3 regions of the Streptomyces sp. NPDC093111 genome follow, and region 1 is predicted to be linked to each of the others. Evidence: riboswitches for the same ligand, from Rfam matches in the RefSeq annotation. Region 1 holds a riboswitch; each other region holds the start of a gene.
The links. Region 1 has a riboswitch for thiamine pyrophosphate ahead of AB0Q96_RS34115 (thiamine ABC transporter substrate-binding protein). Riboswitches for the same ligand answer to the same signal wherever they lie in the genome.

Region 1 (9,463 bases):
GAGGCCGACCCCGCGCCGGTGCACCGGCACCCCGGTCTGGTCCGTGCCGCCGAGCAGCACCCGGCCGGCGGAGAGCGGCTGGAGTCCGGCGACGGCCCGCAGCAGGGTGGACTTGCCGCTGCCGCTGGGGCCGAGCACGCACACGATCTCGTGGTCGGCGACCTCCAGGTCCACCGCGTCGAGCACCGCGCGGTCCCCGAACCGTACGGTCGCGTCGTGGAGCGTCAGCATCAGAACTCCCCCGAGGTCCGGTCGTTGCGGAGCCGTTCGAGGAGCAGCAGGGACACCGCGCACACCACCATGAGGATCGTCGAGAGGGCCATGGCCTGGCCGTAGTTGAGCTCGCCCGGCCGGCCCAGGAGCCGGGCCACGGCCACCGGCAGGGTCGGGTTGTCGGGGCGGGCGATGAAGACCGTGGCGCCGAACTCGCCGAGCGAGACGGCGAAGGCGAAGCCGGCGGCGATGAGCAGCGCCCGCCGTACGAGGGGCAGGTCGACCTCGCGCCAGGCCCGCCAGGGCGAGGCCCCGAGCACGGCGGCGGCCTCCCGGAGGCGTTCGTCGACCGCGCGCAGCACCGGCAGCATGGTCCGTACGACGAAGGGGACGCCGACCAGGGCCTGGGCGAGCGGCACCAGGATCCAGCTGGCCCGCAGGTCGAGCGGCGGCTCGTCGAGGGTGATGAGGAAGCCGAAGCCGACGGTGACGGCGGACACCCCGAGCGGCAGCATGAGCAGCGCGTCGAAGCCGCGGACCAGGCGCTCGCCCACGGGGGTCCTCCCGCTCGGGCGGAGCCGGGAGCGGCGGAAGGTCAGCGCCGCCGCGGCGAGGCCGCCGATGACGACGGCGATGGCGGTGGAGGCGAGCGCGTACTGGAGCGAGTTGACGATGGTGTCGGTCATCGGCACGAGGAAGGTGCCGTTCTCGTCGACGGACTGGAGCGCGCGGTAGTAGTCGAGGCCGTAGCCGGTGGGGGTGGCGAGGGAGCGTTCCACGAGGACGCCGAGCGGCGCGAGGATCAGCAGGCCGATGGAGAGCAGGACCGCGCCGAGCAGCAGCCACTGCCCGGCGCCGCGCGGGCGGGCGGAGGTCCGTTCCGGCGGGACCAGCCTCAGCGCGGTCTCGCGGCGGCGCACCATCCGGGCGTGCACGGCGAGGACCGCGCCGACGGCGACGAACTGCACCAGGGTGAGGACCGCGGCCGTGGACAGCTGGAGCCGGTCGGCGGTCTGCCGGTAGATCTCGGTCTCCAGGGTGGAGTACGCGGGGCCGCCGAGGATCTGCACGATGCCGAAGGAGCTCGCGGTGAACAGGAACACCATGAGCGCGGCGGCGGCGACGGACGGCCCGAGGGCCGGCAGGGTCACCGTGCGCCAGGCCCGCCAGCGGGAGGCGCCGAGCACCCGGGCGGCCTCTTCCTGGCGGGGGTCGAGCTGGGACCAGAGACCGCCGACGGTACGGACGACGACGGCGTAGTTGAAGAAGACGTGGGCGATGAGGATGGCCCAGACGGTGGTGTCGAGGCGGACGCCCCACAGCTCGTCGAGCAGTCCGCGGCGGCCCAGCAGGGCGAGGAACGCGGTGCCGACCATGACGGTGGGCAGCACGAAGGGCACGGTGACGACGGCCCGCAGCAGCCCCTTGCCGGGGAAGTCGAAACGGGCGAAGACGTACGCGCCGGGCAGGGCGACGAGCAGGGTGAGCGCGGTGGAGGCGAGCGCCTGCCACAGCGTGAACCACAGGACGTCGAGGATCTCCGGGCTGCTCAGCGTCTGGGCGAAGCGGCCGAGCTCCCAGTGCCCGTCCGGCCTGAGCCCGCGCTCGACGATCGAGACGACGGGCCAGGCGAAGAAGACCGCGAAGAACGCGACGGGCAGCACCATGAGGGCCAGCCGCGCCGCGTTCCCCGTACGGCCCGGGCGGGCTACTTCACGACGAGCGAGGTCCACTGCTGGATCCACTGGTCACGGTTGGCGGCGATCTTGTCGGGCGCCATGGTCTCCGGCTTGTCGACGACCACGCCGTGCTTGGTGAACAGCTCGGGGAGGGTTGCGTCGTCGGTGACGGGGTTGACGAACATCTGGAGCGGCATGTCGTCCTGGAACTTCTTGGAGATCAGGAAGTCGATCAGCGCCTTGCCGCCCTCGGGGTTCTTCGCCCCGTTCAGCAGGCCCGCGAACTCGGTCTGCCGGAAGCAGGTGCCGGTGGAGACACCGGTGGGCGCCACCTTCGGCTGGGGCTCGGAGTAGAGCACCTCGACCGGCGGGCTGGAGGCGTAGGAGACGACGAGCGGACGGTCGCCCTTGGCCTTCTTGCCGCCGGCGGAGCCGGAGAACTCCTGGTTGTAGGCGAGCTCCCAGCTGTCGACGGTCTTCACGCCGTTGGCCTTGAGCTTCTTCCAGTAGTCCTGCCAGCCGCCGTCGCCGTACTTCGCGGCGGTGCCGAGGAGGAAGCCGAGGCCCGGGGAGGAGCGCTCGGGGTTCTCGACGACGAGGAGGTCCTTGTACGCAGGCTTGGCCAGGTCGTCGAAGGACTGCGGCGGCGCCAGCTTCTTGTCGGCGAAGTACTGCTTGTCGTAGTTGACGCAGATGTCGCCGGAGTCGATCGGGGTGACCCGGTGCTCCTTGTCGAGCTGGAGCGCGGCGGGGATCCGGTTCAGGCCCTTCGCCTCGTACGACGTGAAGATGCCGTTGTCGAGGGCGCGGGAGAGCAGGGTGTTGTCGACGCCGAAGAAGACGTCGCCCTGGGGGGAGCCCTTGGTCAGGATCTCCTTGTTGACGGCCTCGCCGGCGTCGCCGCTCTTGAGGACCTTGACCGTGAAACCGGTCTGCCGGGTGAACTCCGCCAGCACCTCCTTGGAGGCGTTGAAGGAGTCGTGGCTGACGAGGGTGACGGTCTTCGGCGCGGGCGTGCCGGTGGCCTTGTCCTTGCCGCCGTCCCCGCCGCCGCAGGCGGCGAGGGTGGTGACGCCGAGCGCCGCGGCGAGCGCGACGGCGGCGGCCTTCGTGGTGTTCACGTGGTGGTCCTCCTGGGGGTGTCCAGGAAGAGACGCGGCCCCGCCCGCGCCCGGGGAAACCGGACGCGGGCAGGGCGCAACAGCTCGAGTTACGACCGAACTTCCTACCCAGAATGACCTGGGCGAGGTTCAGAGGGTCTGCGGTCTGACGGTCACCGCACTCTCAGCGCTGTGGCGCTCCCCTGTCGGAATATGAAGATGTGTTCGAGCTCAGAGTACAAGGTCAGCGTTCGGCGGCGGCCAGCTGTCCACAGGCACCGTCGATCTCCTGACCGCGGGTGTCGCGGACGGTGACGGGCACGCCGTGGCGGGCGATGGCCTCGACGAACGCCTTCTCGTCCTCGGGACGGGAGGCGGTCCACTTCGAGCCGGGCGTCGGGTTCAGCGGGATCAGGTTGACGTGCACCCGCTTGCCCTTGAGCAGCTTGCCGAGGAGGTCGCCGCGCCAGGCCTGGTCGTTGATGTCCCGGATCAGGGCGTACTCGATGGAGACGCGGCGCCCGGACTTCTCCGCGTACTCCCAGGCGGCGTCGAGGACCTCGCGGACCTTCCACCGGGTGTTCACGGGCACCAGGGTGTCGCGCAGCTCGTCGTCGGGGGCGTGCAGCGAGACCGCGAGGCGGCACTTGAAGCCCTCGTCGGCGAACCGCAGCATCGCCGGGACGAGCCCGACGGTGGAGACGGTGATGCCGCGCTGGGACAGGCCGAGGCCGTCCGGCTCGGGGTCGGTGAGCCGGCGGACGGCACCGACGACCCGCTTGTAGTTGGCGAGCGGCTCGCCCATGCCCATGAAGACGATGTTGGACAGCCGGGCCGGCCCGCCTGGGACCTCGCCGTCGCGCAGGGCGCGCATGCCGTCGACGATCTGGTGCACGATCTCGGCCGTGGACAGGTTGCGGTCGAGCCCCGCCTGGCCGGTGGCGCAGAACGGGCAGTTCATCCCGCAGCCGGCCTGCGAGGAGATGCACATGGTCACCCGGTCCGGGTAGCGCATGAGCACCGACTCGACGAGCGTGCCGTCGTGCAGCCGCCACAGCGTCTTACGGGTGGTGTCGTCGTCGCACGAGATGTGCCGCACCACCGACATCAGATCGGGCAGCAGCTCCCCCGCCAGCTTCTCGCGCGACGCGGCGGGGATGTCGGTCCACTCCGCCGGGTCGTGCGCGTAGCGCGCGAAGTAGTGCGTGGACAGCTGCTTGGCGCGAAACGGCTTCTCGCCGATCGCGGCGACCGCCTCCTTGCGCTCGGCGGGCGTGAGGTCGGCGAGGTGCCGCGGGGGCTGCTTGGCTCCGCGCGGGGCGACGAAAGTGAGTTCTCCGGGCTTGGGCATGGTCCTACCAGTGTCGCAGACGCGGACCGGTGCGCCCGTTCCCGGCCGTTCCGGGCCGTTGCCCGCCGGACCCCGGGCGTCCCGGGCGTCACCCCTCCCTCACGGCGCGGGTGCGCCCGGCTGGGTCCGGGGGATGCCCGAGGTGAAGAAGAGGGCGACGGCGGAGGCCGCGGCGAGGATCGCGAGGGCGGCGCGGAGGCCGTCGAGGCGGGCGGCGGCGTTGAGCTCCAGGGCGGCGTCGGTGACCTCGGGGCTGACGCCGGCGTCGTCGAGGGCAGTGGTGAGCTGGGCGTCGGAGAGGAACGGGACGCCGCTCTCCAGTTGGACGGAGGCGGTGCTCTTGACGTCGCTGGGGATGGCCGGGTTCTGCTCGACGCTGGCCAGGAAGGAGGAGGTGAGCGCCGCGATCATGAGGGAGCCGGCCAGGGCGGTGCCGATGGAGGCGCCGAGGTTGGTGACGGCGTTCTGGATGCCGCCGACCTCCGCGCTCTGCCGGTCGGGGACGGCGGAGACGGTGACCGAGCCGAGCTGGGAGGCGAGCGCGCCCATGCCGAGGCCGATCAGCAGCAGCGGAAGGGTGACGATCTCCGCGCCCGCGTCGGCGTCGAGGGCCGCCATCAGGACGACCGCCCCGGCGAGCAGCGCGAGCACCCCGAGGCGCACCACCCGGCGGGGCGAGACGTCCGGGAGGAAGCGCGGGATCAGGAGGGCGGCGGCCAGCAGGGTCAGCGACAGCGGCAGGATGCGCGCGCCGGTGGCCAGCGCGGACAGGCCGAGGGCGACGGACAGGTAGAGCGGGACGACGAAGAAGACGCCCATCTGTACGAGGTACTGGAAGAAGAACATGGTCAGGCCGCCGGTGAGCTGCCGGTTGTGCAGCATGTGCGGGTCGATGAGGGGTTCCCTGCCCCGCTTGACCAGCCGGGCCTCCCAGCGCAGGAAGAGCCAGATCAGGAGCAGTCCCGCCAGTCCCGTCCACACGACCATGGACACGCCGAGCCAGGCGGGTGCGCCGGTCTTGGGGCGGACCCAGCCCCATTCGTCGGAGCGCAGCACGCCGTACACGAAGATCCCGAGCCCGGCGGCGGACAGCAGGGCGCCGACGAGGTCGATGCGCGGGCGCTCCTCGGACACGGCGTCGGCGATGGAGCGGGCGAACACGAGGATGACGAGGACCAGGAGCACCTCGCCGGCGAAGACCCAGCGCCAGGAGAAGTAGGTCGTGGCGACGCCGCCGATGAGCGGGCCGAGGGCGATGGCGACGGCACCGGCCGCCGCCACGATGCCGTACGCGAAGGGGCGCCGTTCGGTGGGGAAGTTCCCGGCCACCAGGGCCACGATCGCGGGCATGATGAGCGCCGCTCCGATGCCTTCGAGGAAGGACCAGCCGATCAGCAGCACCGTCAGGTTCGGCGCGAGGGCGGTGGTGAGCGAGCCGACGCCGTAGATGCAGCAGCCGATCATGAAGGCCCTCTTGCGGCCGATCAGCGCCCCCACCTTGCCGCCGGGGATCATGAACATCGCCATGACCAGCGTGTACGCGGTGATGGCGCCCTGGATGCCGGTCACCGTGGTGTCGACGTCGGCGGCCACGGTCGCGATGGACACGTTCATGACGGAGCTGTCGAGCGCCATCAGGAACTGTCCGGACGCGAGGGTCAGGAGGACGGTCAGGGACCCCGGGGGCTTCCCGGCCGAGCGAGCCTTCGGTGTCATGGCGGGATCCTCCCCGCAGGGCCCGCGCCGGACCGGCGAGCCGCGCCGAGCTCACCCGGACGGCGGACGCCGAAGGGCCCGCTGCCCAGGAGGCGGCGGGCCCTTCGTACGAGGAGCGCGGGGGCTGCGGCCGTCAGCCGCTGCCGACGAACAGCACCAGCAGCAGCCAGACCACCGGCGCCGTCGGCAGCAGGGAGTCCAGCCGGTCCATGATGCCGCCGTGGCCGGGCAGCAAGGTGCCCATGTCCTTGATGCCGAGGTCGCGCTTGATCATCGACTCGCCCAGGTCGCCCAGGGTCGCGCTGGCCGCGACCGCGAGGCCGAGGAGCAGGCCCTGCCACCAGGTGCCGTCGTCGATCATGAACTGCATGCACAGCGCGCCGGCCGCCATCGCGAAGGCCACCGCGCCGAGCAGGCCCTCGCGGGTCTTGCCGGGGCTGATGCGCGGGGCCAGCTTGTGCTTGCCGAAGCGCCAGCCGACCGCGTACGCGCCGGTGTCGCTGACCACCGTGAGGATCAGGAAGGTCAGCACCCGCTGCGGGCCGTCGTCGGCGGTCAGCAGCATCGCCACGAAGGTGGCGAGGAACGGCACGTAGAACGCGGCGAAGACGCCCGCCGTTACGTCCTTCAGATAGCCCTCGGGCGGTTCCGTCATGCGCCACACCAGGACGGCGAGCGCGGTCAGGGCCATGGCGACCCAGGCGCCCTCCGCACCCCGCACGTACCCGGCGACGACCATGGCGGCGCCGCCGATCGCGAGCGGGACCAGCGGGGCCTTGATGCCCTTGCGCTCCTGAAGGCGGGAGGTGAGCTCCCACAGTCCGACCACCACGGCGACCGTTATCACGCCGACGAAGGCCGGCTTCCAGATGAACAGCGACGCGACGATGACGGCGCCGAGGCCGAGGCCGACCCCTATGGCCGCGCCCAGGTCACGGCCCGCGCTCTTCTTCTGCCGCGGCTGCTGCCGGGGCGAAGGCGCGGGGGTGGGCTGGGACGGGCTGGACATGGGCTCCTGCGGGTGCTCGTGCGGCGTCTCGTCATGGAACAGGGGACCGCCCTGCTGGGCGGCCCCCCGGTCGTGATCGTCCTGGTTGTCGCCGGCGGGAACGTCGTCGGACACGATGGGCATGGGCCGAGTCTGCGCCGCCCGCCGCCCTTCGTAGGCGGGACCCGCCGGGGCAGGCCCCTGGTCGGGTCCCCCGAAGCCGGTTCCGGCCGGGGCCCCCCAGGAAGAGTCGTTCATCAGACCTCGAGGAGCTCGGCTTCCTTGTGCTTCAGCAGCTCGTCCACCTGCGCGACGTACTTCGCGGTGGTGTCGTCGAGCTCCTTCTCGGCGCGGCGCACCTCGTCCTCGCCGGCCTCCTTGTCCTTGACCAGCTTGTCGAGGGCGTCCTTGGCCTTGCGGCGCACGGAGCGGATGGAGACCTTCGAGTCCTCGGCCTTGGTCTTCGCGACCTTGACGTACTCGCGGCGGCGCTCCTCCGTCAGCTCGGGGAACGTCACACGGATGATGTTGCCGTCGTTGCTGGGGTTGACGCCCAGGTCCGAGTCGCGGATGGCCTGCTCGATGTTGCGCAGCGCGCTCTTGTCGAACGGGGTCACCACGGCCATGCGCGGCTCCGGCACCGAGAACGACGCCAGCTGGTTGATGGGCGTGATGGCGCCGTAGTAGTCGGCCACGATCTTGTTGAACATCGCCGGGTGCGCACGGCCGGTGCGGATCGCGGCGAAGTCCTCCTTGGCGACCACGACCGCCTTCTCCATCTTCTCCTCGGCCTCGAGGAGGGTCTCTTCGATCACCACTTGCTCCTGCGTGTCGTCGCGTTGTGTCCTGCACGGTGGTACGACCGGCAGGGCTCTGTCCATCCCCTCGCGGGGCGGTTCCCGGTTCGGGTCAGGCCCGGGTGCCCTGGTCGCTCACGAGAGTGCCGATCTTCTCACCCTTGACCGCGCGCGCGATATTGCCCTCGGCGCGGAGTTCGAAGACGAGGATCGGGAGGTTGTTGTCCCGGCACAGCGTGATGGCGGTGGCGTCGGCGACCTTGAGGTCGCGGGAGAGCACCTCGCCGTACTCCAGCGCGTCGAACTTGACCGCGTCGGGGTTGGCCTTCGGGTCGGAGTCGTAGACCCCGTCGACACCGTTCTTGCCCATCAGCAGGGCCTCGGCGTCGATCTCCAGCGCGCGCTGCGCGGCGGTGGTGTCGGTGGAGAAGTACGGCATGCCCATGCCGGCGCCGAAGATGACGACGCGGCCCTTCTCCAGGTGGCGCACGGCGCGCAGCGGGATGTACGGCTCCGCGACCTGGCCCATGGTGATGGCGGTCTGGACGCGGGAGTCGATGCCCTCCTTCTCCAGGAAGTCCTGGAGGGCGAGGCAGTTCATCACGGTGCCGAGCATGCCCATGTAGTCCGAGCGGGCCCGGTCCATGCCGCGCTGCTGGAGCTCGGCGCCACGGAAGAAGTTTCCTCCGCCGATCACGATCGCGATCTCCGCGCCGTCGCGGACCACGGCGGCGATCTCACGCGCGATGGCGTGCACGACGTCCGGGTCGACCCCCAGGCCGGTACCGCCGGAGAAGGCTTCTCCGGACAGCTTCAGCATGTAGCGGCCGGTCTTCTTGCCGTTGTTGTCGTCGCCCTGTGCGGCGGCGCCCTGATTCATGGAGGTCTCCTCGTGCACATACGAAGAAGGCCATTGCCTGGGGTCCTTGCGGCTTCCCGTACGGCAATGGCCTCCTCGTCAGATCTGCGGCCGTCCGACGCGAACGCGGGCGGCTGCCTCAGACCCTACCGGGGTCCGGTGTCCGTTGCTGACGGACTCAGATGCCGACCTTGATGCGGGCGAAGCGCTTCAGGGTGACACCGGCCTCGTCCAGGACCTTCTGGACGGACTTCTTGTTGTCAAGGGCGTACGGCTGGCCGAGCAGCGTCGCGTCCTTGAAGAAGCCGTTGAGACGACCCTCGACGATCTTGGCGATCGCGGCCTCGGGCTTGCCCTCGGCGCGGGTGGTCTCCTCGGCGATGCGACGCTCGGACTCGACGACGTCGGCCGGGATCTCGTCCTTGGTCAGGTACTTCGGGGCGAACGCGGCGATGTGCTGCGCGACACCCTTCGCGACCTCGGCGTTCTCCTTGTCCAGCTCGACCAGGACACCGATCTGCGGGGGCAGGTCGGGCATGGTGCGGTGCATGTACGCGGAGACGTAACCGTCGGCGAACTGCGCGAAGCGGTCGAGGACGATCTTCTCGCCGAGGTTGGCGTTGGCCTCGTCCACGAAAGCCTGGACGGTCTTGCCGGGCTCGATCTCGGAGGCGAGCAGCGCCTCGATGTCGGCCGGGGCGGTGGCGGCGACGTGCGCGGCCAGCGCGTTGGCGACGGCGAGGAACTTGTCACCCTTGGC
Region 2 (9,463 bases), on a different contig from region 1:
GCGCCGCCGCCACCGGCTCGTGGGCGATCGCGAAACCGACCCGCAGCCCGGCCAGGCCGTACGCCTTCGAGAAGGTCCGCAGCACCGCCACGTTCGGCCGGTCGCGGTAGAGCTCCACGCCGTCCGGGACCTCGGTGTCACGGACGAACTCGCGGTACGCCTCGTCGATGACCACGAGGACGTCGGAGGGCACCCGGTCCAGGAAGCGCTCCAGCTCCGCACGGCGCACCGCGGTGCCCGTGGGGTTGTTGGGGTTGCAGACGAAGATCAGCCGGGTCCGCTCGGTGATCGCCTCGGCCATCGCGTCGAGGTCGTGCACATCGCCGTCGGTCAGCGGCACCTGCACCGAGGTGGCCCCGTTGATCTGCGTGATGATCGGGTACGCCTCGAAGGAGCGCCAGGCGTACATCACCTCGTCGCCCGGACCCGCGGTCGCCTGGATCAGAGACTGGGCGACGCCGACCGAGCCGGTGCCGGTGGCGATGTGCGAGACCGGGACGCCGAAGCGGTCGGCGAGCTCGTTCATCAGCCCCGTGCACGCCATGTCCGGGTAGCGGTTGAAGGTCGCGGCCGCGGCCAGCGCGCTCTCCAGGACCCCCGGCAGCGGCGGATAGGGGTTCTCGTTCGACGAGAGCTTGAAGGCGACCGGTCCGCCCGCGGCGGCCGGCTTGCCCGGCTTGTAGGTGGGGATGCCGTCCAGCTCGGCGCGCAGCTTCGGGCTGCCGGTGCTCGTCCCGCTGGTCTCGCTCACAGTGTGGCCTCCTCGACCGTCCGTACCGCCAATGCTGCTCACCTTATGAGGATTCGGCCCTGCTGCGAATGGCCTGTGGACAACGGAGCGACAACGGGGGGAGCGCGCCCAGGGGTGGCGCGCGCCGGTGGCGAGCGCCGTGGCGCGCATCCCCCGTAGAGGTGAGTTGAGACCTCTTCGAGACCTCGACCCCTCGCCAGGCTCACGGGTACCGAGGCCGACAGGTCACATGCCACGGGCCCGAACACCCTTTGTTTCCCAGGGTGTTAGCTGTTTTTGATCATGCAGAAACGTGCCTGTCAATGCGTGAATATGCGACCGGCCCAACCCACCTCCCTCGCCCTACTATCGGCTCGCCATGACAGCAGCAGGGAAGCACCAGGTGAGCCGGGCACAGACCCGGGGAAGTCGGCAGGGCCGAGCGGGCATCCGGGACGTGGCCGCCGCCGCCGGGGTCTCCATCACGACTGTCTCCGACGCGCTCAACGGCAAGGGCCGGCTCCCGGACGCCACCCGCCGTCACGTCCGCGAGGTCGCAGACCGGCTGGGCTATCGCCCGTCCGCAGCGGCCCGCACGCTCCGTACGGGCAAGTCGGGACTCATCGGCCTGACCGTGACCACGTACGGGGATGAACCTTTCACCTTCACCGAATTCGCGTACTTCGCGGAGATGGCCAGAGCCGCCACCTCGGCCGCGCTCGCTCGCGGCTATGCCCTGGTCATCCTGCCCGCCACCTCCCGTCACGACGTCTGGTCGAACGTCGCGCTCGACGGGACCGTCGTCATCGACCCCTCCGACCACGACCCCGTCGTCACCGAACTCGTCCGCCAAGGACTGCCCGTCGTCTCCGACGGGCGCCCGGCCGGCACCCTGCCGGTCACCGCCTGGGTCGACAACGACCACGAGGCGGCCGTCCTCGATCTGCTCGACCACCTCGCCGCCGCCGGCGCCCGCAGGATCGGCCTGCTCACCGGCACCACCACCGACACCTACACCCGACTGTCCACCACCGCGTACCTCAACTGGTGCGAGCGGGTCGGCCAGGACCCCGTCTACGAGGCCTATCCGGCGCACGACCCGTGCGCGGGCGCCGTCGCGGCCGACCGGCTGCTCGCCCGACCGGACCGGCCCGACGCCGTCTACGGCCTCTTCGACCCCAACGGCACCGACCTGCTGGCGGCCGCCCGCCGCTACGGGCTGCGGGTGCCGGACGACCTGCTGCTGGTCTGCTGCAGCGAGTCGACCGTCTACGCCAACACCGAACCGCCCATCACGACGCTCTCGCTCAAGCCCCGCCGGATCGGCACCGCCGTCGTCCAGCTCCTCATCGACGCCATCGAGGGGATCGACACGGACGGACCGGTCGAGCAGGTGATACCGACGGAGCTGATCATCCGCACCTCCTCGCAGCGAAGGTCGCCGCGGACGACGGTCAGCCCGCCGAGGTCTCCCTCGAAGGACTGATCCGGGAGAGCCCGCCGACCGCGACTCCGCGGATCGGACCGCACGTCACTTCAGGGCCGCGTCGAGGCAAAACCTCGGGGCGGCCCGGCCTCATCCCTGGCCTAGACCTTCCCAATTCGGGCGAAACAACCGGTGAACCCGGAGTGGACCCGGATTCACCACCCCTGGTGCGTCACACAGGAGGACCCTCATTCCTATGATGGGCGGACGACACCGCGGACCACCTCGACCAGACAGGTCCGCGATGTGCAGGGCATCGCGACGGTGGTGGAGGGGTCGATGACTCAGGGGGCCGGGCAGGAACCCGTGGTGCGCACGGCGACGTTGCGTGACTTCCGTGTACCTCCGTACGCCCGGGTGCCCGTCCAGGGACACGCGCCCGAGCCGTTCCCCGCCGACGCGCCGGACGCTCCCGTGGCACCCCCGGCACCCGCCGACGCCACCCTCCAGCTGGTCGGCGCCGCGACCCCTCCGCCCCTGGCGGCCCACCCGGCACCCCCGGCCCACGCGCCGGCCCCGGTCTCCGTGGCACCTCCGGCACCCCCGGCTCCCGCAGCACCCCCAGCCCCCGTGGCGCCTCCGGCTCCCATGGCACCTCCGGCACCGCCGGCCCCCGCGGCCGCCCAGGGCGAGCCGTACGCCGACCAGGGCGAGCCGTACCGCGACCCGAGCTCCTCGATCGTCGCCGTCGCCACCGGTCACCCCGGCAACGCGTACCCCGAGGACGAGCCGCCCGAGGGCTACACCCCCACCGAGCGCGACCTCCCGATCATCAACCGCGGCGACACCGTCCAGGTCCACGTGGCCCCCGCCCCGCAGCCCCTCGCGGCCACCGGCGACGGCCCCGGCCCGCTCTTCGTCGTGGGCGACGTCCACGGCTATCTGGACGAGCTGACCGAGGCCCTGCGCGCCCAGGGCCTCATCGACGAGAACGGCGGCTGGGCCGCGGGCAACGCCCGCCTGTGGTTCCTCGGCGACTTCACCGACCGCGGGCCCGACGGGATCGGCGTCATCGACCTCGTCATGCGCCTCTCCGCCGAGGCCGCCGCCGCCGGCGGCTACTGCAAGGCCCTCATGGGCAACCACGAGCTGCTGCTCATCGGCGCCAAGCGCTTCGGCGACACGCCCGTCAGCTCGGGCGCCGGCACCGCCACCTTCCAGGCCGCCTGGCTCCTCAACGGCGGGCAGAAGCACGACATGGACCGCCTCCAGGACGTCCACCTCCAGTGGATGTCGCGGCTCGACGCCGTGGTGGAGGAGGACGGACACCTGCTGCTCCACTCGGACACCACCGCGTACCTGGAGTACGGGACCACGATCGAGGACGTCAACGACACCGTCCACGAGATCCTCAACCGGAACGACGCGGACGAGGTCTGGGACGTCTTCCGGAAGTTCACCAAGCGCTTCGCCTTCCGCGACGAGGCCGCGGGCCCGCAGGCCGTCCAGGAGCTGCTCGGCACCTACGGCGGCCGCCGGATCGTGCACGGTCACAGCCCCATCCCGTACCTCCTCGGCCAGGTCGGCACGGAGGACGGCGAGGAGGGCGAGCGCCCGCCCGTCGAGGGTCCGCACGTCTACGCGGACGGGCTTGCGATCGCGATGGACGGCGGAGTGACCATGGCCGGAAAACTGCTGGTCGTACAACTCCCGCTGCCTGCCTGACGCATAACCGTACGCATCCGGGGAAGTCGATTTCCCGAAACACCCTGTCACCGCGTGCCGTAACCGCAATACCATCGGCTCATCCGTAGCAGGCTCTCCTCCGTTTCCGCCCAACCGGTCGCTTCACCAGGGCCGTTGCGGCCCTACGGAGCATCGGGGGATGCACATGAACGTGGCTCCGCACCTGCTGACCGAGGACCGCGCCGAGTTCGAGCGCGTTCTCGACGAGGCACTGCGCTCCGCGCGCGACAGGCCGGGTTTCGCCGCCATCGGCGACCGGTTCACGACCGCACAGCTGCGCGAGATGGCGCTGAACGCGACAGCGCTCATCACGACGGCCGCCGCGGTCGAGTACGACCACTTCGTGAAGGTCCGTGAACAGCTCCGGTCGGCGAGCACCACCGGCGCCGGCAGCCCGGCCGAGGCCCTCGACGGCTCGACCGGCGCGGGCGTCGTCGCGATCGTCACCGTCCTCGCCCCGATCCTCGCGGGCACCGCGGCCGTGCTCCTGCTCCTGGTCGGCGCGGTCCTGAAGCTGCTCGACCCGGCGCCCGCCTTCGCCGACACCCTGCTGACCGCCGGCCTGATGTTCGGCGCGGTGGCCGCGGCGGGGCTGGTCTGCGCGGCCGTCGGCCTGCTGGTGACGGCCCTCCGCAACAGCGCCACGGAGGTGCCGGCCGGGACTCCGGACGACGATCTGACCCGCGCGAGACAGGCCTGGGGCCGCGCCCTGGTGGACCGAGGCATCCTGCCCTTCCTCCGCGACGCCCTCGCCGCCCCCGCTCCCCCGCCCCTCCCGGAGCCGGAGCCGAAGCCGAAGCAGCGACCGCCGGCCGGCCGGATCCCCAAGGTCGGCTACAGCGGCCCGGACTTCAGCAGCCCGTCCGAGGGCCCCCCGGCCGCCCGTCCGACCTTCACGAGCCCGGACTTCACCGGCCCGGACTTCGGCTCACCGGACCACGGTCAGGAGTAGCCGGCCCGGGCACCCCGGCACCCCGGCACCCCGGCACCCCGGCACCCGTGAACGAGGCCGGCCCGCGGCTCCCCCCATGGGTCGCGGGCCGGTCACTGCCGAACTCAACGAAGCCGCAGGGCTACTGCGCGGTCGCGGAGGAATGCCTGTCGTGGAAACAGGGTGTACTGCCAGCCCGACGTGGACGCAAAGCGACCCATCGCTCGGAATTGAGCACCGGCCTCCGAGCGGCGCTCCAGACGACTCAGGTAGAACGCGACCAGAGATCGGTCGTCGACGATGCGTGGGTGCGGCGCCGGCCCGGCATCGATCCAGCGCTCCTGGACCTGGGCCAGGTCCATGCCGAGGCGTGCGGACCCCAGCCCCACGTTGCCGTCGGCCAGTCGCATTTCCAGGTTGGCGAGCAGCGGGAGTACCACGAGCGGATGGCCGGCAGGTGCCCGTTCCGCGGCGTTCCTGGCGAACTCGAACATCTTCTTGTGGGAGCCGGACCACTTGGCGCACAGGTACTGCAGAGCCTGACGGTGCCCGGTCCAGTGCAGTGGGTCCCGAGCGACAAGGGCGTCCCATCTCGCGTCGAACTCATGCCGGGAAACCTGCAGCCCGCGCGCTATGCGCACGGCGGTCGCCCGAGGGGTGGGGTCGTTCGGCGCCAGATCGCCCGCCAGCGCGGCCAGTTCGTCCGCCCGGCCAAGGATCTCGTAGAACGTCGGCCAAGCGCTCTTCCGAACGTACCTCGCCGGTCGGGCACTGCGGACGGCCCAGGCACGCGCGACCTCTGCCCGGGAGAGGACGGCGAGAGGATCCCCGCTCTCCGGCTCCGCCTCGGCCCACTCCCGCAGTACGGTTCTGCCGACGGCGCGGTCGGACAGGTACTGCACCCGGTGATCCTTCGCCGCCCAGTCGCCGTCACTGGCACGCAGGAGGTCCCGGGCAGGGCCCCAGTCACCACGCTTCACCAACGCATCGGCGGCGGCACGGAGCTCGCGATCGCCATAGGCGGGCTCGAAGGAGACGAACGGAAAAAAGCCGAACGAAAGCGCGTTGAGCATGGTCACGAGCGAACACTAGTGCTCCGCTCTCCCAGGATGAGGTGAAGGGCGCCGCTTCTGCCATGGGGACCGGCCCGCGGCTCCCCCCATGGGTCGCGGGCCGGTCCCTGCCGTGCGTCGGCGCGGTTACTCCGCCAGCGGCAGGTACACGCGGTTGCCGGCCGCGGCGAACTCCGCCGACTTCTCGGCCATGCCCGCCTCGATCTCGTCCGCCTTCAGGTCGCCGCCGTGCTCGCGCCGGATGTCCTGGGAGATCTTCATCGAGCAGAACTTCGGCCCGCACATGGAGCAGAAGTGCGCCGTCTTCGCGGGCTCCGCCGGCAGCGTCTCGTCGTGGAACTCGCGCGCGGTGTCCGGGTCGAGGGCCAGGTTGAACTGGTCCTCCCAGCGGAACTCGAAGCGCGCGTCCGACAGGGCGTCGTCCCACTCCTGCGCGCCCGGGTGCCCCTTGGCGAGGTCCGCCGCGTGGGCCGCGATCTTGTAGGTGATGACGCCGGTCTTCACGTCGTCCTTGTTGGGCAGGCCCAGGTGCTCCTTCGGCGTCACGTAGCAGAGCATCGCCGTGCCCCACCAGGCGATCATCGCCGCGCCGATGCCCGAGGTGATGTGGTCGTAGGCGGGCGCCACATCAGTGGTGAGCGGGCCGAGCGTGTAGAACGGCGCCTCCTCGCAGATCTCCTGCTGGAGGTCGATGTTCTCCTTGATCTTGTGCATCGGGACGTGGCCCGGGCCCTCGATCATGGTCTGCACGTGGTGGCGCTTGGCGATCGTGTTGAGCTCACCGAGGGTCTTCAGCTCGGCGAACTGCGCGGCGTCGTTGGCGTCCGCGATCGAGCCGGGCCGCAGGCCGTCGCCGAGCGAGTACGTGACGTCGTACGCCGCGAGGATCTCGCAGAGCTCCTCGAAGTTCGTGTAGAGGAAGTTCTCCTTGTGGTGCGCGAGGCACCAGGCGGCCATGATCGAGCCGCCGCGCGAGACGATGCCCGTCTTGCGGCGGGCGGTCAGCGGCACGTACGGCAGCAGCACGCCGGCGTGCACCGTCATGTAGTCGACGCCCTGCTCGGCCTGCTCGATGACCGTGTCCTTGTAGATCTCCCAGGTCAGGTCCTCGGCCCTGCCGTCGACCTTCTCCAGCGCCTGGTAGAGCGGCACGGTGCCGATCGGCACGGGGGAGTTGCGCAGCACCCACTCGCGGGTGGTGTGGATGTTGCGGCCGGTGGAGAGGTCCATGACCGTGTCGGCGCCCCACTTCGTCGCCCAGGTCATCTTCTCCACCTCCTCCTCGATGGAGGAGGTGACCGCGGAGTTGCCGATGTTGGCGTTGACCTTCACCAGGAACCGCTTGCCGATGATCATCGGCTCGATCTCCGGGTGGTTGACGTTCGCCGGGAGCACCGCGCGGCCCGCGGCGATCTCCTCGCGCACGACCTCCGGGGAGACGTTCTCGCGGATCGCGACGTACTCCATCTCCGGGGTGATCTCGCCCCGGCGGGCGTACGCGAGCTGCGTCACCGGCTGGCCGTCCCGGCCCCGGCGGGGCAGCCGCGGCCGGCCGGGGAAGACGGCGTCGAGGTTCTTGAGCCCGCCGCCGCGCGGCGAGGTGTGCTTGATGCCGTCGTCCTCGGGGCGGACCGGGCGGCCCGCGTACTCCTCGGTGTCCCCGCGCGCGATGATCCAGTTCTCGCGCAGCGGCGCCAGGCCGCGCCGGACGTCGGTCTCGACGGTGGGGTCGGTGTACGGGCCGGACGTGTCGTACAGCGTCACGTCCTTGCCGTTGGTGAGGTGCACCTGACGGACGGGCACCCGGAGGTCGGGGCGGGAGCCCTCGACGTATCCCTTGTGCCAGCCCGGCGTGCGCTCCTGCGGGCCGTTCTGGTCGGAGGCAGGCGTGCGTGCATCCTGAATGGTCATGAGACCGAATCTCCCTACGCCGGCATTACCCGGTAACAGGTTCGGCGGTCGGCGCAGCCTCCTCCCGTACGTACGTCCAGTACGCCCGTACGGTGATCAGCGCCCTCTCAGCCCGGTGCTCCGAGCTCCCGCGTGTGCAAAGGTGCCACCACGCTAGCGCCCTCCCTGGCGTGCTGAACAGTGGGTCCCCCGCGTTCTTGCGATGATCGCTCGGTGACTTCCACGCAGCAGACCCCCGATCCGCACGGTTCCGGTGGCCACGACGGCCATGGCGGACACGGCCACGACGATGGAGGGGACGGAGGGGGCGGAGGCCACGGCGGCGGGCACGGCGGAGGCCACGGCGGCGGAGGCCACGGCCACGCGCACGCGCACAGCCACGGCCCGGCGGAACCCGTCTCGCGTCATCTGCGCAAGGTCATCGCCGCGGTCCTGATCCCCTTCGGCGCCGCGGTCCTGATCGGCCTCGCGGTGCTGTGGCCGGGCGGCGCCCCGGCGCACGAGCGCACCGGCGTGGGCTTCGACCGGCAGACCGAGCAGGGCCGGGTCGTCGCCGTCGACCAGGTCGCCTGCACGGACGTGAACGTCGCGCAGCCCCCGCCGACCGGCGACGCCTCGACGCAGCAGGGGAGTGACACCCGGCAGTGCGAGAAGGCGACGATCGAGGTCACCTCGGGCCCGCACCAGGGCCGGACCTTCACCGAGATCGTGCAGCCGGACGCCCCGCGGCAGTTGCACGAGGGTCAGGGCGTGGTCGTCGCGTACGCCCCCGACGCACCGCGCGAACTCCAGTACTCCGTCACGGACGTGAACCGGAAGCTGCCGCTGGCGGTGCTCGCCGGCATCTTCGCGGTGGTGGTGGTGGCCGTCGGCAGGATGCGCGGCGTGATGGCGCTGATCGCGCTCGCCGTGAGCTTCCTGGTGCTGACCTTCTTCATCCTGCCGGCGATCCTCCAGGGCTCCAATCCCCTGGTGGTCGCCATCGTCGGAGCGAGCGCGATCATGCTCATCGCGCTCTACATGTGCCACGGCCTGTCCGCCCGGACCTCGGTGGCGGTGCTCGGCACGCTGGTCTCGCTGCTGCTGATCGGCCTCTTCGGCTCGCTCTTCATCGGCTGGGCCTCGCTGACCGGCAACACCGACGACAACACCGGCCTCATCCACGGCCTGTACCCGAACATCGACCTGTCGGGCCTGCTGCTGGCGAGCGTCATCATCGGTTCGCTCGGCGTGCTCGACGACGTGACGGTCACCCAGACCTCGGCGGTCTGGGAGCTGCACCACGCCGACCCCCGAATGGGTCCGCGGGCGCTCTACCGGGCCGGCATCAGGATCGGCCGCGACCACATCGCGTCGGTCGTGAACACCCTGGTCCTCGCGTACGCCGGCGCCGCCCTGCCGCTGCTGCTGCTCTTCTCGATCGCCCAGAGCAGCGTGGGAACGGTGGCCAACAGCGAGCTGGTCGCCGTGGAGATCGTCCGCACACTGATCGGCTCGATCGGTCTGGTCGCCTCGGTCCCGGTCACCACCGTCCTCGCGGCGCTGGTGGTCTCGGCCGACCGGCCGGGGGCCGCGGCGCAGCGCCCGGGCAGGGGCGGACGCCGCCGCCGGGCCAAGTGACCCGAGGGACCGCGGGGTACGGGGGT
Region 3 (9,463 bases), on a different contig from region 1:
CCGGATGCCGGCGTCGGCGTACTGGCCGAGGACGTTGCGGAGCTCGGCGATGGAGTGGTCGACGGCCGTGAGGTGGGCGACCGGGGTGAGGGTGGTGTCGGAGGCGATCTTCTGCGTGGCCTTGACGGTGCCGCCGCGCGTGGAGCCGCCGGCCCCGTAGGTCACCGAGACGAAGCTGGGCGCGACCGCCTCGATCCGCCGCATGGCGTTCCAGAGGCTCTGCTCGCTCTTCTCGGTCCGGGGCGCGAAGAACTCGAACGAGTACGAGGGGCCACCGTCGGCGAGGATGTCCCGCACCGTGCGGGCGCGGTCCGTGCGGGTGGAAGCGGTACCAAGGGCCATACGGGCAGGTTAGACGGGGTCCAGGGGGAGACAGAAGGCGCGTCCGCGTTATGGACAGCTTCTGGACAGGTTTCCGGCCAGCCCGGCGTGTCCGGCGAGGCCGGAGCCGCGGCCGGGCGGGCCGGGCGGGTCGGTCACGCGAGGCGGTCGCGGACCCGCTTGGCGAGCGAGGCGGTGGCGGCGGCCGGGTCGTCGGCCTCGGTGATGGCGCGGACCACGACGATCCGGCGGGCGCCCGCGTCCAGGACCTCGTCGAGGTTGCCCTCGTCGATGCCGCCGATGGCGAACCAGGGGCGGTCCTGCGCCAGGGCCGCCGTGTGGCGCACCAGGTCGAGCCCGGGCGCGTACCGGCCCGGCTTGGTGGGGGTGGGCCAGCAGGGGCCGGTGCAGAAGTAGTCCACGCCCGGCTCGACGGCGGCGGCGGCCGCCTCGGACTCGGCGTGGCAGGAGCGCCCGATCAGCACCTCGTCGCCGAGGATCGCGCGGGCGGCGGGCACGGGGAGGTCGCCCTGGCCGAGGTGGAGCACGTCGGAGCCGATGGCGTGGGCGACGTCGGCCCGGTCGTTGACCGCGAGCAGCGTGCCGTGGCGGCGGCAGGCGTCGGCGAGGACGGCCAGGTGCTCCAGCTCCTCACCGGCCTCCATGCCCTTGTCGCGCAGCTGCACGATGTCCACGCCGGAGGAGAGCACGGCGTCGAGGAAGTCGGGCAGGTCGCCCTGGCGCTTCCGGGCGTCGGTGCACAGGTAGAGCCGGGCGTCGGCGAGCTGTGCGCGAGGCGTGGACATGGTGGTTCCCCCGTCGGGTGGCGCGGGTGCCGGACCGGCCCGGTGGGGCCGGTCCGGCAGCCGCGGTGGTGTGTTCGGTGGTGCGCGGTGGTACTGGGTCAGACGGCGAGCGCCTGGGCGCGGCGCTTCACCTCCGTGCCGCGATTCTCACTCAGGGCCTGCGCGGGGGTGCCGGGCAGGCTCGGGTCCGGGGTGAAGAGCCACTCCAGCATCTCTCGGTCGCTGAAGCCGTCGTCCCGCAGGAGCGTCAGGGTGCCGACGAGGCCCTTGACGACCTTGTCGCCGTCGATGAAGGCGGCGGGCACCTGGAGCACGTTGCGCTCGCCGCGGCGGACGGCGATCAGCTGGCCCTCGTTGACCAGCTGGCGCACACGCGTCACCTCGACATCGAGCATTTCCGCGATGTCGGGGAGGAAGAGCCAGGCGGGGACGAGTGCATCGGTCTTTGCGTCGATCTCGGTCACGGGACAAGCGTGCCATCCCGGACTGACAGCCGGTAGTCGGGCCTACCTGACTGCCGCCTTCAGGGGGACGGAGGGGTCGGCCGCCTTGGCCGGGTCGAGGGGGGTGCGGCGTTCGATCAGCCGGCGCCCCTGGGCGAGGTCGCGGGGGCGGCTGACGGTCAGCAGGGCGACGGGCACCTCGTCCTGGAGCCAGAGCACGGTCCAGGACCCGTCGGCCGGGTCGCCGCGCCACAGGAGGGTGTCGGCGGCGGCGTGGTGGCCGGCGTACTGGACGAAGCGGCCGAACTGCTCGGACCAGAAGTAGGGCACCGGGTCGTACGGCGCGGGCTCCCCGGCGACCCGGCCCAGGATGTCGGCGGCGACCGTGCGCGGCCCCTGGAGGGCGTTGTCCCAGTGGTGGACGAGGAGCCGCTCGCCGTAGCGGGCGGAGGGGAAGGAGGCGCAGTCGCCGACCGCGTACACGTCGGGCAGGGAGCTGCGCAGCCGGTCGTCGGCGGTGACGGCGCCGCTCGGGTCGAGGGCGATGCCGGAGCCTTCGAGCCAGCCGGTGGCGGGGCGGGCGCCGATGCCGACGACGACGGCGTCGGCGGGCAGCTCGGCCCGTTCGCCGGAGCGGTCGGCGCCCTCGGCGAGGACCACCCGCCCCTTCTCGACGCCCGCCACGCGCGCGTTGAGCCGCAGTTCGGCGCCGTTCTCGGCGTACCAGGCGGTCATGGGGGCGGTGACCTCGGCGGGCAGGGCGCCGGCGAGGGGGCGGTCGGCGGCCTCGACGACGGTGACGGCGCAGCCGGCCGCGCGGGCGGCGGTGGCGAACTCGGCGCCGATCCAGCCGGCGCCGACGACCACGACGTCGTGGCGGCCCTCCAGGACGCCGCCCAGCCGGATGGCGTCGTCGAGGGTGCGCAGCAGGTGGACGCCGGGCACCCCCTCGGTGCCGGGCAGGGTGAGCGGGTGGGCGCCGGTCGCGAGGACCAGCGTGTCGTACGCGACGGGGCCGGCCTCGGTGTCGATCTCGTGGTCGGCGGGGCGCAGCCGGGTGACGTCGACGCCGAGGCGCAGGGTGATGCCGAGGGACTCGAAGTCGATGTCGAAGGCGGAGCCCTCGGCCGTGCCGAGGAGGACCGCCTTGGAGAGCGGGGGCCGGTCGTAGGGCTGGTGGGGTTCGGCGCCGATGAGGGTCACGGGTCCGGTGAAGCCCTGTTCGCGCAGGGCGACGGCGGTCTGGACGCCCGCCATTCCGGCGCCGACGATCACGACGTTCCGTTCGGTGGGCCGCTGGGTCTGCTTCTGCTCGCTCACCCGCCCACCTTACGCATCTGACGGACCGTCAGGAAGGGAGGGGCCTGCGGCGGGCCGCGCCCTGCGGCTAGTGTGGCGGCCGTAAAGCACTCGCGGGAGCCCGGACGCACCGGGCTGAGAGGGAGGCTGTCCGGCCTCCGACCGTACGAACCTGATCCGGGTCATGCCGGCGAAGGGAGGGGCTGGACGCCCATGTCGCGTACACGCGGTACCTCCGACGTCCTCGTCATCGGGGGCGGCATCATCGGCCTGGTCACGGCCTGGCGGGCCGCCCAGTGCGGCCTGCGCACCGCCGTGGCCGACCCCGAACCGGGCGGCGGCGCCGCCCGGGTGGCGGCGGGCATGCTGGCCGCCGTCACCGAACTGCACTTCGGCGAGGAGACCCTGCTCGGGCTCAACCTCGACTCCGCCCGCCGCTACCCCGCGTTCGTCGCCGAACTCGCCGAGGCCACCGGCCACGACGTCGGCTACCGCGCCTGCGGCACCCTCGCCGTCGCCCTCGACGCCGACGACCGGGCCCATCTGCGCGAGCTGCACGCCCTGCAGACCCGCTGCGGGCTCGCCTCGGAGTGGCTGAACGGGCGCGAGTGCCGCCGCCTGGAGCCGATGCTGGCCCCGGGCGTCCGGGGCGGGCTGCGGGTGGACGGCGACCACCAGGTCGATCCGCGGCGGCTCGCCGACGCGCTGCTCGTGGCCTGCGAGCGGGCCGGGGTGGTGTTCCACCGGACGCTCGTCGAGCGGCTCACGGTCGTCGGGGACCGGGCCCGCGGCGCCGTCCTCGCCGGCGGCGAGGAGCTGGCGGCGGACCAGGTGGTGCTGGCGGCCGGCAGCCTGAGCGGCCGGCTGGCCGGCGTGCCGGAGCGGGTGCTGCCGCCGGTCCGGCCGGTGAAGGGGCAGGTGCTGCGGCTGCGGGTGCCGCCCGCGTACGCGCCGTTCCTGTCCCGCACCGTCCGCGCGGTCGTCCGCGGCAGCCACGTCTACCTGGTGCCGCGCGAGAACGGCGAGCTGGTGGTCGGCGCGACCAGCGAGGAACTCGGCTGGGACACCACCGTCACCGCGGGCGGCGTGTACGAGCTGCTGCGCGACGCGCACGAGCTGGTGCCCGGCATCACCGAGCTGCCGCTCACCGAGACCCGCGCCGGACTGCGGCCCGCCTCCCCCGACAACGCGCCGCTGCTCGGCCCGAGCGCGCTGCCCGGCCTGCACCTGGCCACCGGCCACTACCGCAACGGGGTGCTGCTGACCCCCGTCACCGGCGACGTCATGGCCGAGGCCCTGACCACCGGGGCGCTGCCCGACGAGGCCCGCCCCTTCACCGCCCGCCGCTTCTCCCCCGCACACCTGGAGCACGCGTGAACGTGTCCGTGAACGGAGAGCCCCGCGAGCTCGCGGATCCCCTCTCCCTCGACGCCCTCGTCGCGACCCTCACCGTCGCCCCCGCCGGGGTGGCCGCCGCCGTCAACGAGGCGGTCGTGCCGCGCAGCCAGTGGGCCGCGACCCTGCTCGGCGACGGCGACCGGGTCGAGGTCCTCACCGCCGTCCAGGGGGGCTGAGCCGTGTCCGACGACGTCTTCGCGCTCGGCGACACCGAGTTCTCCTCCCGCCTGATCATGGGCACCGGCGGGGCGCCCAGCCTCGACGTGCTCGAACGCTCCCTGGTCACCAGCGGCACGGAGCTGACCACGGTCGCCATGCGGCGCCTGGACCCGACGGTGCGCGGCTCGGTGCTGTCCGTCCTGGACCGGCTCGGCATCCGGGTGCTGCCGAACACCGCGGGCTGCTACACCGCGGGCGAGGCCGTGCTCACCGCCCGGCTGGCCCGGGAGGCGCTCGGCACGAACTGGATCAAGGTGGAGGTCATCGCCGACGAGCGGACCCTGCTGCCCGACCCGATCGAGCTGCTCGACGCCGCCGAGACCCTGGTCGACGACGGCTTCGTCGTGCTGCCGTACACCAACGACGACCCGGTCCTCGCCCAGAAGCTGGAGGACGTGGGCTGCGCGGCGATCATGCCGCTGGGCTCGCCGATCGGCTCCGGGCTCGGCATCCGCAACCCGCACAACTTCGAGCTGATCGTGGAGCGGGCCGGGGTGCCGGTGATCCTGGACGCGGGCGCCGGGACGGCCTCCGACGCGGCCCTGGCGATGGAGCTGGGCTGCTCGGCGGTGATGCTGGCCTCCGCGGTGACCCGGGCCCAGGAGCCGGTCCTGATGGCCGAGGCGATGCGCCACGCGGTGGAGGCGGGCCGCCTCGCCCACCGCGCGGGCCGCATCCCCCGCCGCCGCTTCGCCGAGGCCTCCTCGCCGCACGAGGGCCGCGCCCGGCTGGACCCGGAGCGGCCGGCGTTCGGGGCCTGACCGGCGCGGACCGGGGGTCGCCCGCGTCACAACCGCGCTGCAGAGCGGCCGACGCGGGCGGCGGGCCCGTACGCGGCTCGTAGACTCGACGCCGTGGACACGACCCTTCAGGACCCCCTCGTCGGGCGGCTGCTCGACGGCCGCTACCGCGTCGACGCGCGCATCGCCGTCGGCGGGATGGCCACGGTCTACCGGGCCGTCGACACCCGTCTCGACCGGGTGCTCGCTCTCAAGGTGATGCACCCGGACCTCGCCACCGACGCCGCGTTCGTGGAGCGGTTCATGCGCGAGGCCAAGTCCGTCGCGCGCCTGGCGCACCCCAACGTCGTCGGGGTCTTCGACCAGGGCGCGGACGGCGCCTACGTGTACCTGGCGATGGAGTACGTCGCCGGGTGCACCCTCCGTGACGTGCTGCGCGAGCGCGGGGCGCTCTCGCCCCGGGCCGCCCTCGACATCCTGGAGCCGGTGCTGGCCGCGCTCGGCGCCGCCCACCGGGCCGGGTTCGTGCACCGGGACATGAAGCCGGAGAACGTCCTCATCGGGGACGACGGCCGGGTGAAGGTCGCCGACTTCGGTCTCGTACGGGCGGTGGGCTCGGCCACCGACACCACCGGCGCGGTCCTGGGCACCGTCTCCTACCTCGCCCCGGAGCAGATCGAGCACGGCACCGCGGACACCCGCGTCGACGTGTACGCCTGCGGGGTCGTCCTGTACGAGATGCTGACGGGCGCCAAGCCGCACTCCGGGGACACCCCCGCCCAGGTGCTCTACCAGCACCTGAACACCGACGTACCGGCGCCGTCCGCCGCCTTCCCGGGGCTCGCGCCGGAGCTGGACGACCTGGTGGCGGGCGCCACGGCCCGCAACCCTGACCTGCGGCCGTACGACGCGGTCGCGCTGCTCGCGCTGCTCCGCGAGGCCCGCGCCGGGCTCGACGACGGGCAGCTGGACGCCGTGCCGCCGCGGGCGCACGCGCCGGAGCGCTCCGGCGCCGAGGACCGCACCAGCGTCATCCCGCGCCTGCTCCCCCAGCCGGTGGAGCACACCAGCCTGCTGCCGACCCCGCCGCCCGCGCCCCCGGCGTCCCGGCGCCGGACGGCGCCCCGCGGGCCGTTCCTGATCGTCGCCGCCGTCCTGCTGGCCCTGGGCGTCGGGGCGGGGGTCTGGTACATCAACTCGGGCCAGTTCACCCGGGTCCCCGCCGTCCTCGGCCAGAGCGAGGCGCAGGCCACCCGGCGCCTCGCCGACGCCGGGCTCGACGTGGGCGCGACCCGGCGCGCGTTCAGCGACGTGTACGAGCGGGGCACGGTGATGGCCACCGACCCCGGCTCCGGCGAGCGCATCCGCGGCAACGGCACGGTGGTCCTGACCGTCTCCCGGGGCCCCGAGATCGTGAAGGTCCCGAACCTGAAGGGCGTCCCGCTGGCCGACGCCAGGAAGCGGCTGACCGACGAGGGACTCGCGCCCGGGGTGGTCACGTACGCCTTCAGCCAGGCCGTCGCGCAGGGCGCCGTCATCAGCTCCGACCCGGAGCCCGGCACCGAGCGCGCCCCGGACTCGGCCATCGCCCTGGTGGTCAGCAAGGGCACGCCGATCGAGGTCCCGGACGTCACCGGCGAGTCGGTCGCCGACGCCACCGCCACGCTCCAGGACGCCGGCCTCACGGTGACGGTGGCCCCGGAGCGGATCAACTCGCCCGAGGACGCCGGGACCGTCGCCGCGCAGTCCCTCGCCGAGAGCAGCCGGGCCGCCAAGGGCGACACGATCACCCTCACCGTCTCCAAGGGGCCGCGGATGGTCGAGGTGCCGGACGTCGTCGACATGAAGACCGACGAGGCCCGTGCCGAGCTGGAGTCGGCCGGCTTCGAGGTGAAGATCGCGAAGACCTTCCCCTTCCTCGGCGACACGGTCACCGGCCAGTCCGCCGAGGGCGGCTCCACCGCCGCCGAGGGCTCCACCATCACGCTCACGATCAAGGGACTGTAGAGACTCATGCGCAACCCCGTCGGCGGACACGTCCCCGTGGCCGGCGGCCTCGCCACCACCGGTCTGGGCTACGCGCGCGAGCTCGGCGCCGAGACCGTGCAGGTCTTCGTCGCCAACCCGCGCGGCTGGGCCACCCCGGTCGGCAACCCGGCCCAGGACGAGCTGTTCCGGGCCGGCTGCGAGGCCGAGGGCCTGTCGGCGTGGGTGCACGCCCCGTACCTGATCAACTTCGGCTCGCACACCGAGGCCACGGTGGAGAAGTCCGTGGAGTCGATGCGGCACTCGCTGCGGCGCGGCCGGGAGATCGGCGCCAAGGGCGTGGTGGTGCACACCGGCTCGGCGACCGGCGGACGTCCGCGCGCGGAGGCGCTCGCGCAGGTCCGCGAGCGGATGCTGCCGCTGCTGGACGAGCTGACCCACGAGGACGACCCGTTCCTGCTCCTGGAGTCGACCGCCGGGCAGGGCTTCTCGCTCTGCTCGCGGGCGGAGGACTTCGGACCGTACTTCGACGCGCTCGACCACCACCCGAAGCTGGGCATCTGCCTCGACACCTGCCACATCTTCGCCGCCGGGCACGACCTGACCGGCCCGTACGGCGCGGCGCAGACCCTCGACGCGCTGGTCGACGTGGTCGGCGAGGGCCGGCTGAAACTGATCCACGCCAACGACTCCCAGGACGTCGTGGGCGCGCGCAAGGACCGGCACGCGAACATCGGCGCGGGGCACATCGGCCAGGAGGCCTTCGGGCATCTGCTGAGCCACCCGGCCACCGACGGCGTGCCGCTGATCATCGAGACGCCGGGCGGCCCCGAAGGGCACCGGGCGGACGTGGAACTGCTGAAGAAGCTGCGGTGAGGAACGACTAGGCCGTTTCTTCCGGATCAGGCTGGATCAGGGAGCGGTGTCCGGTGCGTGCGCTCGCAAGGCGGAGGAGGGAGTCCATGCGGAGCATCGACGACCGACGACAACGCGGCGAGCGCGCGTGCCGGGCGCCGCGAGCCCGGCAAGATCCGGAAGAGACGGCCTAGAGCTCGGGGCCGTCGCCCGGCTCCTCCTGGTACGAGTAGCGCTGTTCCGTCCACGGGTCGCCGATGTTGTGGTAGCCGCGCTCTTCCCAGAAGCCCCGCCGGTCGGCGGCCATGTACTCCACGCCGCGCACCCACTTCGGGCCCTTCCAGGCGTACAGGTGGGGCACCACGAGCCGGAGCGGGAAGCCGTGCTCGGCGGTGAGCAGCTCGCCGTCCTTGTGGGTGGCGAAGATCGTGCTCTCCGCGGCGAAGTCGGCCAGCCGCATGTTGGCGCTGTAGCCGTACTCCGCCCAGACCATCACGTGCGTGACGCCCGGCGCGGGCGGGGCGAGCTCCAGGATCGTGCGGGCGGGGATCCCGCCCCATTCGGATCCGAGCATGCTGAACTTCGTCACACAGTGCAGATCGGCCACGACGGAGCCGAAGGGCAGCGCCGAGAACTCCTCGTGGTTCCAGCAGTGCTTGTCGCCGTCGGCGGTCGCCCCGAAGACCCGGAACTCCCAGCGCTCCGGCTTGAAGCGCGGCACGGGGCCGTAGTGGGTGACCGGCCAGCCGCGCTGGAGACGCTGCCCCGGCGGAAGATCCGTCGCTCCTGCTTCCCGGCGTACTCCGCCCTCCGGCTGACCCATGTCATCCATGGTGACAGACGGCGAGGGGTGGTCATGACCAGTGACCGCCCGACATCGTGCGACATTCAGGCGTTCGGGACAACTCACAGTAAGCCTGCACTTACTGGACGCCACCCATGCGCGCTGCGAGGATGCGGCCATCCTGCCCAGTGGCGGCGGTTACATAGGTGGAAGGATCCTGAAGCGATGCAGGGCGACCCCGAGGTCCTCGAGTTCCTCAACGAGCAGCTGACCGGCGAACTCACCGCGATCAACCAGTACTGGCTGCACTACCGCATCCAGGACAACAAGGGCTGGACCAAGCTGGCCAAGTACACCCGCGAAGAGTCCATCGACGAGATGAAGCACGCGGACAAGCTGACCGAGCGCATCCTGATGCTCGACGGCCTGCCCAACTACCAGCGTCTCTTCCATGTCCGGGTGGGCCAGACGGTCAAGGAGATGTTCGAGGCGGACCGTCAGGTCGAGGTCGAGGCGATCGACCGGCTGCGGCGCGGGATCGAGGTCATGCGGGCCAAGGGGGACGTCACCTCGGCCAACCTCTTCGAGGAGATCCTGGCCGACGAGGAGCAC

Region 2: it holds a riboswitch for thiamine pyrophosphate, as region 1 does, so the genes downstream of both, thiC (phosphomethylpyrimidine synthase ThiC) here and AB0Q96_RS34115 (thiamine ABC transporter substrate-binding protein) in region 1, are expected to answer to the same signal.
Region 3: it holds a riboswitch for thiamine pyrophosphate, as region 1 does, so the genes downstream of both, thiO (glycine oxidase ThiO) here and AB0Q96_RS34115 (thiamine ABC transporter substrate-binding protein) in region 1, are expected to answer to the same signal.

Annotation. Positions count from the first base shown of each region.
Region 1 covers NZ_JBFBNW010000026.1:58,501-67,963, forward strand. The annotation lists gene AB0Q96_RS34105 (ABC transporter ATP-binding protein) at 1-231, opposite strand, end outside; gene AB0Q96_RS34110 (iron ABC transporter permease) at 231-1,880, opposite strand; gene AB0Q96_RS34115 (thiamine ABC transporter substrate-binding protein) at 1,922-3,013, opposite strand; TPP riboswitch at 3,097-3,207, opposite strand; gene rlmN (23S rRNA (adenine(2503)-C(2))-methyltransferase RlmN) at 3,237-4,343, opposite strand; gene AB0Q96_RS34125 (MFS transporter) at 4,443-6,059, opposite strand; gene AB0Q96_RS34130 (phosphatidate cytidylyltransferase) at 6,193-7,305, opposite strand; gene frr (ribosome recycling factor) at 7,305-7,862, opposite strand; gene pyrH (UMP kinase) at 7,957-8,724, opposite strand; gene tsf (translation elongation factor Ts) at 8,882-9,463, opposite strand, start outside.
Region 2 covers NZ_JBFBNW010000025.1:26,323-35,785, reverse strand. The annotation lists gene hisC (histidinol-phosphate transaminase) at 1-751, opposite strand, end outside; gene AB0Q96_RS33480 (LacI family DNA-binding transcriptional regulator) at 1,110-2,216, shown strand; gene AB0Q96_RS33475 (metallophosphoesterase) at 2,481-3,881, shown strand; gene AB0Q96_RS33470 (hypothetical protein) at 4,042-4,854, shown strand; gene AB0Q96_RS33465 (hypothetical protein) at 4,959-5,912, opposite strand; gene thiC (phosphomethylpyrimidine synthase ThiC) at 6,033-7,817, opposite strand; TPP riboswitch at 7,812-7,959, opposite strand; gene AB0Q96_RS33455 (YibE/F family protein) at 8,031-9,437, shown strand.
Region 3 covers NZ_JBFBNW010000003.1:343,004-352,466, forward strand. The annotation lists gene metF (methylenetetrahydrofolate reductase [NAD(P)H]) at 1-342, opposite strand, end outside; gene thiE (thiamine phosphate synthase) at 477-1,127, opposite strand; gene AB0Q96_RS06370 (Rv2175c family DNA-binding protein) at 1,226-1,591, opposite strand; gene AB0Q96_RS06375 (FAD-dependent oxidoreductase) at 1,634-2,890, opposite strand; TPP riboswitch at 2,973-3,085, shown strand; gene thiO (glycine oxidase ThiO) at 3,083-4,246, shown strand; gene thiS (sulfur carrier protein ThiS) at 4,243-4,443, shown strand; gene AB0Q96_RS06390 (thiazole synthase) at 4,447-5,247, shown strand; gene pknB (Stk1 family PASTA domain-containing Ser/Thr kinase) at 5,341-7,233, shown strand; gene AB0Q96_RS06400 (deoxyribonuclease IV) at 7,240-8,088, shown strand; gene AB0Q96_RS06405 (sulfite oxidase-like oxidoreductase) at 8,258-8,890, opposite strand; gene bfr (bacterioferritin) at 9,077-9,463, shown strand, end outside.